One region of the Streptomyces sp. NPDC057682 genome, then DNA from elsewhere that is predicted to be linked to it. Evidence: riboswitches for the same ligand, from Rfam matches in the RefSeq annotation. Region 1 holds a riboswitch; each other region holds the start of a gene.
The links. Region 1 has a riboswitch for thiamine pyrophosphate ahead of ACFVDM_RS24985 (thiamine ABC transporter substrate binding subunit). Riboswitches for the same ligand answer to the same signal wherever they lie in the genome.
Positions count from the first base shown of each region.

Region 2: another riboswitch for thiamine pyrophosphate. It lies ahead of thiO (glycine oxidase ThiO); the one in region 1 lies ahead of ACFVDM_RS24985 (thiamine ABC transporter substrate binding subunit).
Region 3: another riboswitch for thiamine pyrophosphate. It lies ahead of thiC (phosphomethylpyrimidine synthase ThiC); the one in region 1 lies ahead of ACFVDM_RS24985 (thiamine ABC transporter substrate binding subunit).

Region 1 covers NZ_JBHVIN010000014.1:90,386-95,842, reverse strand. Annotated here, with positions in the region: gene ACFVDM_RS24995 (phosphatidate cytidylyltransferase) at 1-845, shown strand, start outside; gene rlmN (23S rRNA (adenine(2503)-C(2))-methyltransferase RlmN) at 1,016-2,122, shown strand; TPP riboswitch at 2,165-2,281, shown strand; gene ACFVDM_RS24985 (thiamine ABC transporter substrate binding subunit) at 2,363-3,463, shown strand; gene ACFVDM_RS24980 (ABC transporter permease) at 3,550-5,163, shown strand; gene ACFVDM_RS24975 (ABC transporter ATP-binding protein) at 5,166-5,457, shown strand, end outside.
Region 2 covers NZ_JBHVIN010000013.1:60,569-66,025, forward strand. Annotated here, with positions in the region: gene pknB (Stk1 family PASTA domain-containing Ser/Thr kinase) at 1-476, opposite strand, end outside; gene ACFVDM_RS23650 (thiazole synthase) at 606-1,400, opposite strand; gene thiS (sulfur carrier protein ThiS) at 1,403-1,627, opposite strand; gene thiO (glycine oxidase ThiO) at 1,624-2,805, opposite strand; TPP riboswitch at 2,803-2,915, opposite strand; gene ACFVDM_RS23665 (NAD(P)/FAD-dependent oxidoreductase) at 2,998-4,248, shown strand; gene ACFVDM_RS23670 (Rv2175c family DNA-binding protein) at 4,319-4,684, shown strand; gene thiE (thiamine phosphate synthase) at 4,828-5,457, shown strand, end outside.
Region 3 covers NZ_JBHVIN010000001.1:360,102-365,558, forward strand. Annotated here, with positions in the region: gene ACFVDM_RS01690 (DUF5326 family protein) at 1-120, shown strand, start outside; gene ACFVDM_RS01695 (IclR family transcriptional regulator) at 362-1,132, shown strand; gene ACFVDM_RS01700 (SsgA family sporulation/cell division regulator) at 1,234-1,671, shown strand; TPP riboswitch at 1,802-1,936, shown strand; gene thiC (phosphomethylpyrimidine synthase ThiC) at 1,929-3,722, shown strand; gene ACFVDM_RS01710 (IMP cyclohydrolase) at 3,795-4,490, opposite strand; gene ACFVDM_RS01715 (hypothetical protein) at 4,535-5,353, opposite strand.

The DNA of each region.
Region 1 (5,457 bases):
TGTCCACCGCGCCGCCACCCCCGCAGAAGAAGCGTGCGGGCCGTGATCTGGGATCCGCCATAGGAGTCGGCGTGGGCCTCGGGGCCGTCGTCGTCGCCTCGCTGTTCATCGTCAAGGCCGTCTTCGTCGGTGTGATCGCCGTCGCCGTCGTCGTCGGCCTCTGGGAGCTGACCTCCCGGCTGGAGGAGCGCAAGGACATCAAGGCGCCCCTCGTCCCGCTCGCGATCGGCGGCGCGGCCATGGTCGTGGCCGGTTACGCGCGCGGTGCCGAGGGCGCCTGGGTCGCCATGGCCCTCACCACCCTGGCAGTACTGGTCTGGCGGATGGCCGAGCCGCCGGAGGGCTACCTCAAGGACGTCACGGCGGGTGTCTTCGCCGCGTTCTACGTGCCTTTCCTGGCCACCTTCGTCGCCATGCTGCTGAAGGCCGACGACGGACCACAGCGGGTCCTCACCTTCCTGCTGCTGACCGTGGTCAGCGACACGGGTGCGTACGCCGTCGGCTGGCGCTTCGGCAAGCACAAGCTCGCCCCGCGCATCAGCCCCGGGAAGACCCGCGAGGGCCTTTTCGGAGCGGTCGCCTTCGCGATGGTCGCCGGTGCGCTCTGCATGCAGTTCCTGGTCGACGACGGCACCTGGTGGCAGGGCCTGCTCCTCGGCCTCGCCGTCGCCGCCAGCGCCACCCTCGGCGACCTGGGCGAGTCCATGATCAAGCGCGACCTCGGGATCAAGGACATGGGCACCCTGTTGCCCGGCCACGGCGGGATCATGGACCGTCTGGACTCCCTGCTCCCGACCGCCCCGGTCGTCTGGCTGCTCCTGGCGGTCTTCGTCGGTTCCGGCTGACCGGGGCCCGCCCCCGCGCCCGCACACGAGGGCCCACGCCTGAGGGCGCGGGCCCTCGTGGCATGTGCGGTACCCGGTACACCCCGTCCGACCTGCGATGTCATGGGTGAGAGCCCGTTGTCCACAGGACGGCGGGCGTTCACCGTTCCGTCTGCGACACTGGAAGAACCATGCCTAAGCCCGGAGAACTCACTTTCGTCGCGCCCCGCGGAGCCAAGAAGCCGCCGCGGCACCTCGCCGACCTCACGCCCGCCGAGCGCAAGGAGGCCGTCGCCGCGATCGGCGAGAAGCCGTTCCGCGCGAAGCAGCTGTCGCAGCACTACTTCGCGCGGTACGCGCACGACCCGGCGGAGTGGACGAACATTCCGGCGGGGTCGCGGGACAAGCTGCGGGAGGCGATGTTCCCGGACCTGATGTCGGTGGTGCGGCACATCAGCTGCGACGACGACACGACGCGCAAGACGCTGTGGAAGCTGCACGACGGGACGCTGGTCGAGTCGGTGCTGATGCGGTATCCGGAGCGGGTGACGATGTGCATCTCGTCGCAGGCGGGGTGCGGGATGAACTGCCCGTTCTGTGCCACGGGGCAGGCCGGTCTCGACCGGAATCTGTCGACGGCGGAGATCGTGCACCAGATCGTGGACGGGATGCGCGCGCTGCGGGACGGGGAGGTCCCGGGCGGGCCGGCCCGGCTGTCCAACATCGTGTTCATGGGGATGGGCGAGCCGCTCGCCAACTACAACCGGGTCGTGGGGGCCATCCGCCGGCTGACCGATCCCGAGCCGGACGGTCTCGGGCTGTCGCAGCGGGGGATCACCGTGTCGACAGTCGGGCTGGTGCCCGCGATGCTGCGCTTCGCCGACGAGGGCTTCAAGTGCCGGCTGGCCGTGTCGCTGCACGCCCCGGACGACGAGCTGCGCGACACGCTCGTCCCGGTGAACACGCGCTGGAAGGTGCGCGAGGTGCTCGACGCCGCGTGGGAGTACGCGGAGAAGTCCGGCCGCCGGATCTCCATCGAGTACGCGCTGATCCGCGACATCAACGACCAGGCGTGGCGCGGAGACCGGCTCGGCCGGCTCCTCAAGGGCAAGCGCGTCCACGTCAACCTGATCCCGCTGAACCCGACGCCGGGCTCCAAGTGGACCGCCTCGCGGCCCGAGGACGAGAAGGCGTTCGTCGAGGCGATCGCCGCCCACGGAGTGCCGGTCACCGTCCGGGACACCCGCGGCCAGGAGATCGACGGGGCCTGCGGTCAGCTGGCGGCGGCCGAGCGCTGAGGCCGGAAACCGCCGTGTAGCCTGGGCTCGAAGCCAATTTCATATTTCCGACAGGGGAGCGCCACAGCGCTGAGAGTGCGGCACCGAGGACAGGTCGGCCGCAGACCCTCTGAACCTCGCCCGGGTCATTCCGGGTAGGAAGTTCGGACCATACTCAAGCTGTTGCGCCCTGCCCACTTCCGGTTTCCACCGGTGCGGGCAGGGCCGCGTCTCTTCCTGGTCACCCCCAGGAGGAATCACATGAGCACCACCAAGAAGTTCGCGGTGACGGCCGTCGCCGCCGCGCTCGGCGCGACCGTGCTCGCCGGCTGCGGTTCCGACGACGAGGTGTCCGGCACGAAGGGGACCCAGGGCAGCGGTTCCAAGACCGTCACCCTCGTCAGCCACGACTCCTTCAACGCCTCCAAGGAGGTGCTGAAGGAGTTCACCCGGCAGACCGGCTACACCGTCAAGGTCCTCAAGAGCGGTGACGCGGGCGCCGCCCTCAACCAGGAGATCCTGACCAAGGGCTCGCCCCGGGGCGACGTCTTCTTCGGCGTCGACAACACCCTGCTCTCCCGGGCCCTCGACAACGGCCTGTTCACGCCGTACGAGGCCAAGGGGCTCGACAGGGTCACCGCCGCCGCGCAGCTCGACGCCGACAAGCACCGCGTCACGCCCGTCGACACCGGCGACATCTGCGTCAACTACGACAAGAAGTACTTCGCCGACAAGAAGCTCGCGCCGCCGCAGACCTTCGAGGACCTGGCGAAGCCCGCGTACAAGAACCTCCTCGTCACCGAGAACGCCGCGACCTCCTCGCCCGGCCTCGGCTTCCTCCTCGGCACCGTCGCCGCCTACGGCGAGGACGGCTACCAGGACTACTGGAAGAAGCTGAAGGCCAACGGCGTCAAGGTCGTCGACGGCTGGGAGCAGGCGTACAACGAGGAGTTCTCCGGCTCCGCCGGCGGCAAGAAGGCCAAGGCCGACCGCCCGCTGGTCGTCAGCTACGCCTCCAGCCCGCCGGTCGAGGTGCTGTACGCCGACCCGCAGCCCAAGACCGCCCCGACCGGTGTCGCCACCGGCACCTGCTTCCGCCAGATCGAGTTCGCCGGACTGCTCGACGGGGCGAAGAACGAGGAGGGCGGCAAGGCCCTGCTGGACTTCCTGATCAGCAAGCCGTTCCAGGAGGACATGCCGCTCAACATGTTCGTCAGCCCGGTGAACGAGGACGCGAAGGTGCCCGCGCTCTTCACCGACTTCGGCGCCGTCGTCGACAAGCCGACGACCGTGGCGCCGGACGCGATCGCCAAGAACCGTGAGCAGTGGGTCCAGTCGTGGTCCTCGCTCGTAGTGAAGTAGCGAAGACTCCCGTACGCGGACCGGGCGCGCGCGGGAGGTCCGCGCGCGCCCGGTCCCTGCGCGCCGGTGCGGTCCGGCTCGGTCTGATGGCCGTGCCCGTCGCGTTCTTCGCGCTGTTCTTCGCCTACCCCGTCGTCGCGATCGTGGGACGCGGGCTCAGGACGGACGGCGTCTGGCAGTTCGGGCGGTTCGGCGAGGTGCTGAGCCGGCCCGACATCGTGGACGTCCTCTGGTTCACGCTGTGGCAGGCGCTCGCCTCGACCGCGCTGACGCTGCTGATCGCCCTGCCCGGCGCGTATGTCTTCGCCCGGTTCGACTTCCCCGGCAAGCAGGTCCTGAGGGCCGTCGTCACCGTGCCGTTCGTCCTGCCCACCGTGGTCGTCGGGACCGCCTTCCTGGCCCTGCTCGGGCGAGGCGGCTTCCTGGACGAACTCTGGGGCGTCCGGCTCGACACCACCGTGTGGGCGATCCTGCCGGCGCACGTCTTCTTCAACTACGCGGTCGTCGTGCGCACCGTCGGAGGGCTCTGGGCGCAGCTCGACCCCCGGCAGGAGGAGGCCGCGCGGGTCCTCGGTGCCGGACGGTTCGCCGCCTGGCGCCGGATCACCCTGCCCGCGCTCGCCCCCGCCGTGGCGGCCGCCGCGCTGATGGTCTTCCTCTTCACCTTCACCTCCTTCGGTGTCGTCCAGATCCTCGGCGGCCCCGGCTTCTCCACCCTGGAGGTGGAGATCTACCGGCAGACCGCGCAACTGCTCGACCTGCCCACGGCGGCCGTGCTGACGCTGGTGCAGTTCGCCGCGGTCGGCGCCATCCTCGCCGTCCACGCCCGGACCGTGCGGCGCCGGGAGACCGCGCTGAAGCTCGTCGACCCGGCGCGCACGGCGCACCGGCCTCGCGGGGCGGGGCAGTGGGCGCTGCTCGGCGGGGTCCTGGCGACGGTTCTGGTGCTGATCCTGCTGCCGCTCGGGGTGCTCGTGGAGCGCTCGTTCGACGTCTCGGGCGGCCACGGTCTCGCCTACTACCGGGCCCTCGGATCGGCCGAGGCCAACAGCGGTACGTTCCTCGTCGCGCCGCTGGAGGCGATCGGGAACTCCCTGCGCTACGCGGTGGTCGCCACCCTCATCGCGGTGGTCGTCGGCGGACTGGCCGCTGCCGCCCTGACCCGGAGGGCCGGACGCCTCGTCCGCGGCTTCGACGCGCTGCTGATGCTGCCGCTCGGCGTCTCCGCCGTCACCGTAGGCTTCGGCTTCCTGATCACCCTCGACGAGCCGCCCCTGGACCTGCGGACCTCGTGGATCCTGGTGCCGCTCGCCCAGGCACTGGTCGGGGTGCCCTTCGTCGTACGCACCATGCTGCCGGTGCTCCGCGCGGTGGACGGGCGGCTGCGCGAGGCCGCCGCGGTGCTCGGCGCCTCGCCGTGGCGGGCCTGGCGGGAGGTGGATCTGCCGCTGGTGCGCCGGGCGCTGCTGGTGGCGGCCGGGTTCGCGTTCGCCGTGTCGCTCGGAGAGTTCGGGGCCACCGTCTTCATCGCGCGGCCCGACACCCCGACGCTGCCGGTGGCGGTGGCCCGGCTGCTGGGCCGGTCCGGGGAGCTGAACTACGGCCAGGCGATGGCCCTCAGCACCCTTCTCATGCTCGTGTGCGCGGTCTCGCTGCTGCTGCTCGAACGTATCCGCGTCGACCGTTCCGGGGAGTTCTAGGAATGCTGACACTCGAATCGGCCACCGTCCGCTTCGGCGGCCGGGCGGCGCTGGACGCCGTCGACCTGGAGGTCGCCGAGCACGAGATCGTCTGTGTGCTCGGGCCGAGCGGCAGCGGCAAGTCGACCCTGCTCAGGGTCGTCGCGGGACTCCAGCCGGCCGACGGCGGGCGGGTCCTGCTGGACGGTGCGGACCAGGACGGGGTGCCGGTGCACCGGCGCGGGCTCGGCCTGATGTTCCAGGACCACCAGCTCTTCCCGCACCGCTCCGCCGGAGCCAACGTCGCCTTCGGGC
Region 2 (5,457 bases), on a different contig from region 1:
TCGGCGACCTTGACCCGGCCGTCGTCGCCGATCAGCACGTTCTCCGGCTTCATGTCCCGGTGGACGAAACCCGCCCGGTGCGCGGCGCCCAGCGCGGCGAGCACCGGGTCCAGGATGTCCAGGGCGGCGCGCGGCCGCAGCGCCCCCCGCTCGCGCAGCACGTCGCGCAGCGTGCACCCCGCGACGTACTCCATCGCCAGGTACACGTACTGCCCCTGGGCCCCCTGGTCGAAGACCGCGACCACATTGGGGTGCGCGAGGTGCGCCACCGACTTGGCCTCGCGGATGAAGCGCTCGACGAACGTGGCGTCGGTCGCGAGGGCCGGATGCATCACCTTGAGGGCGAGCACCCGGTCGAGCCGGGTGTCCATCGCCCGGTAGACCGTGGCCATGCCGCCCACGGCGATGCGCGCATCGACGCGGTAGCGGCCGTCGAGCAGCTGCCCGACGAGCGGGTCCTGAAGGGTCGTGTCCACGCGGTCGAGTCTACGAGCCGCCACGGACAGCGCCGACGGGCCGGTGCGGTCCCGGGGCCGTACTGCAGCCGAGCCGTGACAGGGACCCGGGAGCGGCACCGCGCGGGGCCGCTCCCGGGAGCCTCCCGGTCAGAACGCCGGGCGCTCCGGGTCCAGCACCGCGCGCCCCTCGGCCGGCGAGGACGCCTCGGCGAAGTGCCTGCGGGGGATCCGGCCCGCCCGGTACGCCAGCCGCCCGCCCTCCACCGCGTGGCGCATCGCGGCGGCCATCAGCTCGGGCTCCTGCGCCCGGGTCACCGCCGAGGCCAGCATCACCGCCGAGCACCCCAGTTCCATGGCGAGCGCCGCGTCCGAGGCGGTGCCCGCCCCGGCGTCCAGGATCACCGGGACCCGGGCCTGCTCCACGATCAGCCGGAAGTTGTGCGGATTGCGGATGCCGAGGCCGGAGCCGATGGGGGAGCCGAGCGGCATGACCGCCGCGCAGCCCACCTCCTCCAGCCGCCGGGCCAGCACCGGATCGTCGTTGGTGTACGGCAGGACGGTGAAGCCGTCGTCGACCAGCGTCTCCGCCGCGTCCAGCAGCTCGATCGGTTCGGGCAGCAGGGTGCGCTCGTCGGCCACCACCTCCAGCTTGACCCAGTCGGTGCCCAGCGCCTCGCGGGCCAGCCGGGCGGTCAGCACCGCCTCGCCCGCCGTGAAGCAGCCGGCCGTGTTCGGCAGCACCCGGACGGACAGCTTCTCCAGGACGGACAGGACCGAACCGCGCACGGTGGGGTCGATGCGCCGCATGGCGACGGTGGTCAGCTCGGTGCCGGACGCGGCCAGCGAACGCTCCAGCACGTCCAGACTGGGCGCCCCGCCCGTTCCCATGATCAGCCGGGAGCCGAAGACGCTGTCGCCGAGGGTGAAGAGGTCGTCGGACACGGTCAGCCCCCCTGCACCGCGGTCAGCACCTCGACCCGGTCGCCCTCGCGGAGCGCGGCCGAGGCCCACTGTCCGCGCGGCACGACCGTCTCGTTGAGCGCGGCGGCGATGCCCGAGCGGGCCTCGGTGAGCGTGGCGACGAGGGTGTCCAGGGTGGTCCCGGGCGCGACGGCGAGGCGCTCGCCGTTCACGGAGACGTGCACCGAGGGGGCGGATGACTCGGTCATGCGGGCTGCTCCTGACGTACGGGGGCGGCGGCGGGCGCGAACCGGCCGGGGGAGAAGGGGCGGGCAGCCTCGGGCAGTTCGCCGTCGGCCAGCAGCGCGGCCATCGCGTCCCCGGTGACGGGGGTGAGGAGCACCCCGTTGCGGTGGTGGCCGGTGGCGAGGTGCAGTCCGGGCAGCGCGGTGCGGCCGAGCAGCGGGGCGTTGTCGGGGGAGGCGGGGCGCAGCCCGGCCAGGGTCTCGGTGAGGGGCAGTTCGGTGAGGCCGGGGACCAGTTCGTGGGCGTCCCGCAGCAGTTCGTACACCCCGCCGGCCGTGACCGTGGTGTCCCAGCCCATCTCCTCGCTGGTGGCGCCGACGACCAGTTCGCCGTTCTCGCGCGGGACGAGGTAGACGTGGCTGCCCCGGACGACGGCGCGCACGGTGCGCGAGAGGAAGGGGGCGTACGCGGGCGGCACCGTCAGCCGCAGCACCTGCCCCTTCACCGGGCGGACCGGCGGCAGGACGTGCTCGGGCACGCCCGCGAGCCGCCCGCTCAGGCTGCCCGCCGCCAGCACGACCTGGGCGGCGTCGAGCCGGGTGCCGTCGGCCAGGACGGCCCCGGTGGCCCGGTCGCCCGTCACCGCGAGGCGTTCGGCCGTGGCGCGGACCAGGACGACCCCGGCCCGTTCGCAGGCGGTCAGCAGGGCGGCGGCCAGCCGGCGCGGATCGACCTGGTGGTCGCCGTCGACCCGCAGCCCGCCGCGCACCCCCGGCGCGAGCATCGGCTCCAGTCGGCGGCACTCGCGTCCGGAGAGCCATTCCGACGCCAGCCCCGAACGCCGCTGCAGGGCGTGCAGTTCGCGCAGATGGGCGCGGTCGTCGGCGTCCATCGCGACGGCCAGGGTGCCGCAGGCGCGGAAGCCGATGTCCTGTCCGCTCGCCTCCTCCAGTTCGGCCGCGAAGGCCGGATAGCGGGCCGCCGAGGCCAGGTTGAGGCCGAGGAGCATCTCCTCGCCGTAGTGGAGTTCGGTGACGGCGGCCAGCATCCCGGCCGCGACCCGGGCGGCCCCGCCGCCGGGATCGGGGTCGGCGACCACGACGGACAGACCGCGCTGCGCGGCCCGCCAAGCCGTTACCAGTCCGATGACGCCGCCGCCGATGACGAGGACGTCGGACCCTGCTCTTCGGTGGATGGGCATGGGCGTCCAGCCCCTCCCTTCGCCGGCATGACCCGGATCAGGTTCGTACGGTCGGAGGCCGTCCAGCCTCCCTCTCAGCCCGGTGCGTCCGGGCTCCCGCGAGTGCGTTGCACGGCCACCCTAAACCCGGCCGGGGAACGCCGATCCGGGAACCCGCTTCCTGACGATTCGTCAGGTGTTTAAGGTGGGCGGGTGGACGAGCAGACCGGACAGCAGCAGCAGACGGCGCGGAACGGGCGCCGCGTCGTGATCGCCGGAGCGGGCATGGCGGGGGTGCAGACCGCCGTCGCCCTGCGCGAACAGGGCTTCACCGGCCCCGTCACGCTGATCGGCGCCGAGCCCCATCAGCCCTACGACCGGCCGCCGCTGTCGAAGGCGGTCCTCCTCGGCACGGCGGAGAGCTCCGCCTTCGACATCGACTTCGACGCGCTGGACGTCACCCTGCGGCTCGGCCTCGACGTGACCGGGCTGCGCCCGGACGCCCGCGAACTGGACACCCCGCAGGGACCCGTCCCCTACGACGTCCTGGTCCTCGCCACCGGTGCCGAACCCCTGACCCTCCCCGGCGCCGAGGATGTGCCCGGGGTCCATCTGCTGCGCACCCTGGACGACGCCGCGCGGCTGCGCCCGGTCCTGGAGCGGCGGCACCGGGTCGTGGTCGTCGGCGCGGGCTGGATCGGCGCCGAGTTCGCCACCGCCGCCCGCGCGGCCGGCTGCGAGGTCACCGTCGTCGAGGCCGCCGCCCGCCCACTGGCCGGCGCCCTGCCCGCCGAGGCCGCCGCCCCGATGGCCCGCTGGTACGAGGAGAGCGGCGCCGTCCTCCTCACCGGCGCCCGGGTCGCCGCCGTCGAGCCCGGCCGGGTGGAGCTGGCCGACGGCCGCGTCCTGCCCGCGGACGCCGTCGTCGTCGGCATCGGCGCCCGTCCCGCGACCCGCTGGCTCGCCGGGTCCGGGATCGCGCTCGGCCCGGACGGATCGGTCACCGCCGACGCCTCGCTGCGCACCTCGCTCCCGGACGTCTACGCGGTCGGCGACTGCGCCTCCTTCCCCTCCGCCCGGTACGGGGAGCGGCTGCTCGTCCACCACTGGGACAACGCCCTCCAGGGGCCCAGGACCGTGGCCGCCGCCGTCACCGCCGGCCCGGAGGGCGGCGGCGCGGACCCGGTCTACGACCCGGTGCCCTACTTCTGGTCCGAGCAGTTCGGCCGCTTCGTCCAGTACGCCGGGCACCATGCGGAGGCCGACGCCCTGGTCCGGCGGGGCGACCCGGACGGCCCGGCGTGGTCGGTGTGCTGGCTGCGCTCCGGCGCGCTCGTCGCCGTACTGGCGGTCGGCCGTCCGCGCGATCTCGCCCAGGGGCGCAGGCTCATCGAATCGGGCGCGGAACTGGACCCGGACCGGGTCGCGGACCCCTCCGTACCGCTGAAGTCGGCCACCCGCTGACCACCGCACCGGCCCCACGGACGGGCCGCCCGGGTACCGGCTGTCGGTCCGGGATGGCACGCTTGTCCCCGTGACCGAGATTGACGCAAAGACCGATGCTCTCGTCCCCGCCTGGCTCCACCTGCCCGACATCGCCGAAATGATCGATGTCGAGGTGACGCGTGTGCGGCAGCTGGTCAAGGAGGGCCAGCTCATCGCCGTACGCCGCGGGGAGAACCGGGCCCTCCAGGTGCCCGCCGCCTTCATCGACGGCGACCGGGTGGTCAAGGGCCTTTCGGGGACCCTGACGCTCCTGAGGGACGACGGCTTCTCCGACGAGGAGATGCTGGAGTGGCTCTTCACACCCGACCCGAGCCTGCCGGGCACGCCCGCCCAGGCGCTGAGCGAGAACCGCGGCACGGAGGTGAAGCGCCGCGCCCAGGCGCTCGCCGTCTGATCCGTGGCCCGTCGGCCGGACCGGGGCGAGGACCCCGGCCGGACCGCGGGACACGTTCCGGCCGCGCCGGGGTGCGGACCCGCACCCCGGCGCGGTGCCGCACCCGTACCACCGCCGTCACCGTCCCCGGGGGGAACCGCACCATGTCCACGCCTCGCGCGCAGCTGTCCGACGCCCGGCTCTACCTGTGCACGGACGCCCGCCGCCGCCAGGGCGACCTGCCCGCCTTCCTCGACGCGGTCCTCACGAGCGGGGTGGACATCGTCCAGCTCCGCGACAAGGGCATGGAGGCGGCCGAGGAGCTGGACCACCTCCAGGTCTTCGCCGACGCCTGCAAGCGCCACGGCGCGCTCCTCGCGGTCAACGACCGGGCCGACGTCGCCCACGCCATCGGTTCCGACGTGCTGCACCTGGGCCAGGGCGACCTGCCGGTCCCGGCCGCCCGCGCGATCCTCGGCCCCCACGTCCTGGTCGGCCGCTCCACGCACGCCGAGGCGGAGGTCGACGCGGCCCTCGCCCAGCCCGGCGTGGACTACTTCTGCACGGGCCCCTGCTGGCCCACCCCCACCAAGCCCGGCCGCACCGCCCCCGGACTCGGCCTCGTCCGCCACGCCGCCTCGCTCGCCCCGGACCGCCCCTGGTTCGCCATCGGCGGCATCGACGCGGGCAACCTCGACGAGGTGCTGGACGCCGGGGCGCGCCGGATCGTCGTCGTCCGCGCCGTCACGGAGGCCTCCGACCCGGGGGCCGCGGCGGCGGAGCTGGCCCGCCGG
Region 3 (5,457 bases), on a different contig from region 1:
AGCATCGTCGGGTTCGTGATCGGTCTGCTGTTCAAGGTCCTGATCTTCGTGATCCTGGTCGGCGGTCTGGTCTTCGTCGTACGGAAGTTCATGTCCTCCTCCTCGGGAAGCGGCTGGTAACCGCACGATCGGCCGGGCCGTTAGCCCAGCTGAGCTAAGCGGAAGACGAAACGACACCCCGCCCGGATGCTCCCGATACAGTGGCAGTTCGCTGCCGCCGCCTGGGAAAGCACCGTCAGTGGCCACCCTGACCAGTGGTTTGTACGGCATCCGGCCTTCGGGACCCCAGGCCTGCGGGAGAGCTGTGGGGGCGGCCCCCACAGGCGGGCTGACCGCCCGTCACCATGCCTGGGGGTGACCGTTGGCCACGGCATCGAATACCGCCGTCCCGACGCTGATCGGATCCGTACAGCGGGCGCTGAGGCTGCTGGAGGCGGTGGGCACCCATCGCGACGGTGCCCCTGCCAAACAGCTCGCGCGTGAGGCGGGGCTTCCGCTTCCCACCGCGTACCACCTGCTGCGCACCCTGACGCACGAGGGATATCTGCGCCGGGAGAACGGCGTCTTCCTCTTCGGGGCCGCCGCGGAGCGGCTGGCCGGTGACGGGGCGCTGCGGAATCGTCGCAGCAGGATGACCCAGTCCCTGGGGCGCTGGCGGGACATCATCGGTGTGCCCGTGTACTGCGCCGTCTACCGCGACGGCGAGATCGAGCTGGTCGCGGTCGCGGACAGCCCGGAGACGCCCGCCGTCGAGGAGTGGGCCGCCTTCGGGGAGACCGGGCACGCCCACGCGATCGGCCAGTGCCTGCTGAGCCAGCTCGACGAGAAGGCCCGCGAGGACCACCTCGACCGCCATCCCGTAAGCCCGTTGACCCGTTACTCGGTGCGTGACCGCCCCGCGCTCCTTGAGCGGCTGCGGTCGATCGGCCGCGTCGAACCCGTCGTCGAACGGCAGGAGTACGCGCTCGGCACGGTCTGTGCCGCCCTCCCGATCTCGGCCGGTTTCACGGCCGCCGCCGTGGCCATTTCCGTCCCGCTCGACCGGGAAGAACAGTTGCTCCCCGCAGTCGAACGACTACGTGGCGAAGTGGCCAGCCTCTTGCGTTCGTTCGTGTTCTCTATCAGTATCTGAAAAATCACTCCTTGTGATCTGCTATCGCGTGCACCACGATGGCGTCAATAGGGCCACGGGGGATCATTCCTGGCCAGATTCATCTACTGCGGGGTTGAACGATGCGCGAGTCGGTTCAAGCTGAGGTCATGATGAGCTTCCTCGTCTCCGAGGAGCTCTCATTCCGTATCCCGGTGGAGCTCCGGTACGAAGTGTGCGATCCGTACGCGATCCGGATGACCTTCCATCTGCCCGGCGACGCCCCCGTCACCTGGGCTTTCGGCCGTGAGTTGCTGCTCGACGGCCTCAACAGCCCCAGTGGTGACGGCGATGTGCACATCGGGCCGATCGAGCCCGAGGGCCTGTCCGACGTCCACATCCGGCTGCAGGTCGGCGCCGACCGCGCGCTGTTCAGGGCCGGCACGGCACCCCTGGTGGCGTTCCTCGACCGGACGGACAAGCTCGTGCCCCTGGGGCAGGAGTGCACGCTGGGTGACTTCGAGGGCAATCTGGAAGAGGCGCTGGGGCGAATTCTGGCCGAAGAGCAGAACGCCGGCTGACCCGGCCGTGCTCCTGGCCCGGAACCCGGTCGAACAGGACACCTGCCGAACGGGTGAATCGCTCTCCGTGTCCGGCCTCCCCCGGGGCCCTCTGTTCAGTCCTGCCGTGCGGACGCTAGCGTGGTGGCACCTTTGCACACGCGGGAGCTCGGAGCACCGGGCTGAGAGGGCGCTGATCTCCGTACGTCCGTACGGGACGAGGCTGCGCCGACCGCCGAACCTGTTACCGGGTAATGCCGGCGTAGGGAGTAGGTCTCATGACCACATCGGACGCACGCACGCCTGCCTCGAACCAGAGCGACGAGGCCGGGAAGTCCATCGGCTGGCACAAGGGATACGTCCAGGGCTCGCGCCCGGACCTCCGGGTGCCGGTCCGTCAGGTGCACCTCACCAACGGCAAGGACGTGACGCTGTACGACACGTCGGGGCCGTACACCGATCCCGCCACCGAGACCGATGTCCGCCGGGGGCTGTCCCCCCTGCGGGAGAACTGGATCATCGCCCGCGGCGACACCGAGGAGTACGCGGGACGCCCCGCGCGCCCCGAGGACGACGGGCTCAGGCACACCGCTCCGCGCGGTGGGCTGCGCAATCTGGACGCGGTCTTCCCCGGCCGCCCGCGCCATCCCAGGCGCGGCAGGGACGGGCGGGCGGTCACCCAGCTCGCGTACGCCCGCCGGGGCGAGATCACCCCGGAGATGGAGTACGTCGCGATACGCGAGAACGTCGCGCCCGAGGTGGTGCGCGAGGAGATAGCCGCGGGGCGGGCGGTACTGCCGGCCAACGTCAACCATCCGGAGATCGAGCCGATGATCATCGGCAAGCGATTCCTGGTGAAGGTGAACGCCAACATAGGCAACTCCGCGGTCACGTCCTCCATCGAGGAGGAGGTGGACAAGATGACCTGGGCGACCCGGTGGGGCGCCGATACGGTCATGGACCTTTCCACCGGCCGCAACATTCACACCACCCGTGAGTGGGTTCTGCGCAACTCCCCCGTGCCGATCGGCACCGTGCCGCTCTATCAGGCCCTGGAGAAGGTCGACGGCCGGGCCGAGGAGCTGACCTGGGAGATCTACCGGGACACCGTCGTCGAGCAGGCCGAGCAGGGCGTCGACTACATGACGGTCCACGCCGGCGTGCGCCTGCCGTACGTGCCGCTGACGGCGAACCGCAGGACGGGCATCGTCTCGCGCGGCGGGTCGATCATGGCGGCCTGGTGCCTCGCGCACCACAAGGAGTCGTTCCTGTACGAGAACTTCGAGGAACTCTGCGAACTCCTCGCCTCGTACGACGTGACGTACTCGCTGGGCGACGGGCTGCGGCCCGGTTCGATCTCGGACGCCAACGACGAGGCGCAGTTCGCCGAGCTGCGCACGCTCGGCGAACTGAACACGATCGCCAAGCGGTTCGGCGTCCAGACGATGATCGAGGGCCCGGGGCACGTCCCGATGCACAAGATCAAGGAGAACATCGACCTCCAGCAGGAGATCTGCGAGGAGGCGCCGTTCTACACGCTCGGCCCGCTCACCACCGATGTGGCGCCCGCCTACGACCACATCACCTCGGGCATCGGCGCCGCGATGATCGCCTGGTGGGGGACCGCGATGCTCTGCTACGTGACGCCCAAGGAGCACCTGGGCCTGCCCGACCGGGACGATGTGAAGACCGGGGTCATCACCTACAAGATCGCGGCCCATGCGGCGGACCTGGCCAAGGGGCACCCGGGGGCGCAGGAGTGGGACGACGCGCTGTCGGACGCCCGCTTCGAGTTCCGCTGGGAGGACCAGTTCAATCTGGCCCTCGATCCGGATACCGCGCGTGAGTTCCACGACGAGACGCTGCCGGCCGAACCGGCCAAGACGGCGCACTTCTGCTCGATGTGCGGGCCGAAGTTCTGCTCGATGAAGATCAGCCGGTCCATCAACGAGCAGTTCGGCGGTACGGAGGCCGCCGGAGCGACGGCCGAGGAGGTCGCCGAGGGGATGCTCCGGAAGTCGAAGGAGTTCGCGGCCTCGGGCAACCGAGTCTATCTGCCGCTCGCCGACTGAGTACGCCTCGGCGTGCACGGGGGCGCCGCCCGGGAGCTCTCGCTCCGGGCGGCGCCCCCGTCGTCCGTCCGCTCAGGCGGTGCGCGGTTCCGCGCGCCGGAGCGCCGAGGCCGGGCCCCGCTCGGGATCCAGGACGACGGCGGCGACCCGGTACGCGGGGTTCAGGGCCGACCAGATCTCGTCGAGCAGCTCCGGTCCGTCGTGTGCGGCCACCGTGGTCTCGTCGAAAGGGCCGGCGACGGCCACGGTGCTGCCGTCGGAGCGGTAGGTGGTGAGCAGGACGGCCTCCCCCGGCTCCAGGTCCCGGACGGTGAGCGTCATGACGTTGCTGGACGTCCGGGAGCCCCGGCTCGGACGGGCGGCGCCGAAGACGGCGGTGCGTCCGCCGTCACGGCTGAGCAGCGCCGTGATCCGTGAGGTGCGGATCGGCGGGTCGGGCTCGTACTCCAGTCCGCCGAGGGATTCGGCGGGGGCGATGTCCTTGTCCAGCCGCCCGGCGACCTGGGCGACCTGCTCGCCGTTGCCGAACACCAGCCAGTCGGCGGTGTGGAGGGCCGCGGCGTAGTGGCGCAGCGGGTCGTGCTCCACGGGGGCCACGGGCCCGACGGTCAGCTCGTCGCCGTTCACGCGCAGCGCGCGGTCCTTGGAGGCGGCGCTGCGGCCCGTCAGGAAGTAGGCACCGAGGACGGCGCCGGACCGGGTCCGGGCGCAGAGCACGCCCCGGCCCGGATAGGGATTGGCCGAGAGGAGATCGGTCAGGTCTGTCATGTCACGCTTTCGTCAGTGGTGCGAGCCCCGGGGACCGGAGCTGGTTACTCCGGTTCGTGGTCCGGGCCGCCGAAGTCGGGGCTGGTGAAGTCCGGACTGGTGAAGGTGGGACGCGGGGCCGCCGCCGGCCCGTCGTCCGGGCTGGAGAAGTCCGGGCGGCTGTAGCCGATCTTGGGGATGCGGTGGGGCGAGCGGTGCGGGACGCGGGCGGCCGTGGCGGCGCCCGGGTCGGCGAGCGCGTCCCTCAGGAACGGCAGGATGCCCCGTTCCAGCAGGGCGTGCCGCCAGGCCTCGCGGGCGCGGGCGACGTCCTCCGGCAGTTCCTCGCCCGGTTCCTCCGCGTCCTGGTCGTCCGAGCCGTTGCGCAGGGCGGTGACGAGCAGTCCGACGGCGGCGACGAGGATGGCGGCGGCGGTCACCGCGGCGAAGAACCAGCCCGCGCCGACCATCGTGCGCGCGAACGCCGGCGGCGGGTCGAGCATCTTCAGGAGATAGCCGACCAGCAGGAAGATCAGGGCGGCGGTCCCGGCCAGAAGCGGTGCCAGGACGGTGACGACCGCACCTATGCCGGCCCCGGACTGCGCACCGGCGGGGAGGGTGTCCGCCTCCGGGTCCTCGTCCGCTGCGGCGGCCGCCCGGACCTCCTCACGGGCCTTCACGTAGTGGTCGTACTCGGTGGCGGCGGCAGCGGTGATCAGCGCCGTGGCGGCCATGGCCATGGTGCGCAGCTGCACCGGATTGAGCCGTTCTCCGACGGCGGCCAGATCCGGTCGTTCATGAGCGTGGCGCAGTGCGTCGTCGAGGATCCGCTCGTACTCGGGCCGGTCCTCGGTCAGCAGGTGCGGAGCGCTGTTCATGTGCATCCCCCGATGCTCCGTAGGGCCTGAGCACCCGGACGGACCGGGCGGTCGGGCGGAAACGGAGGAGAGCCTGCTACTGGTACGCCGATGGTAGAGCGCCCACGGCA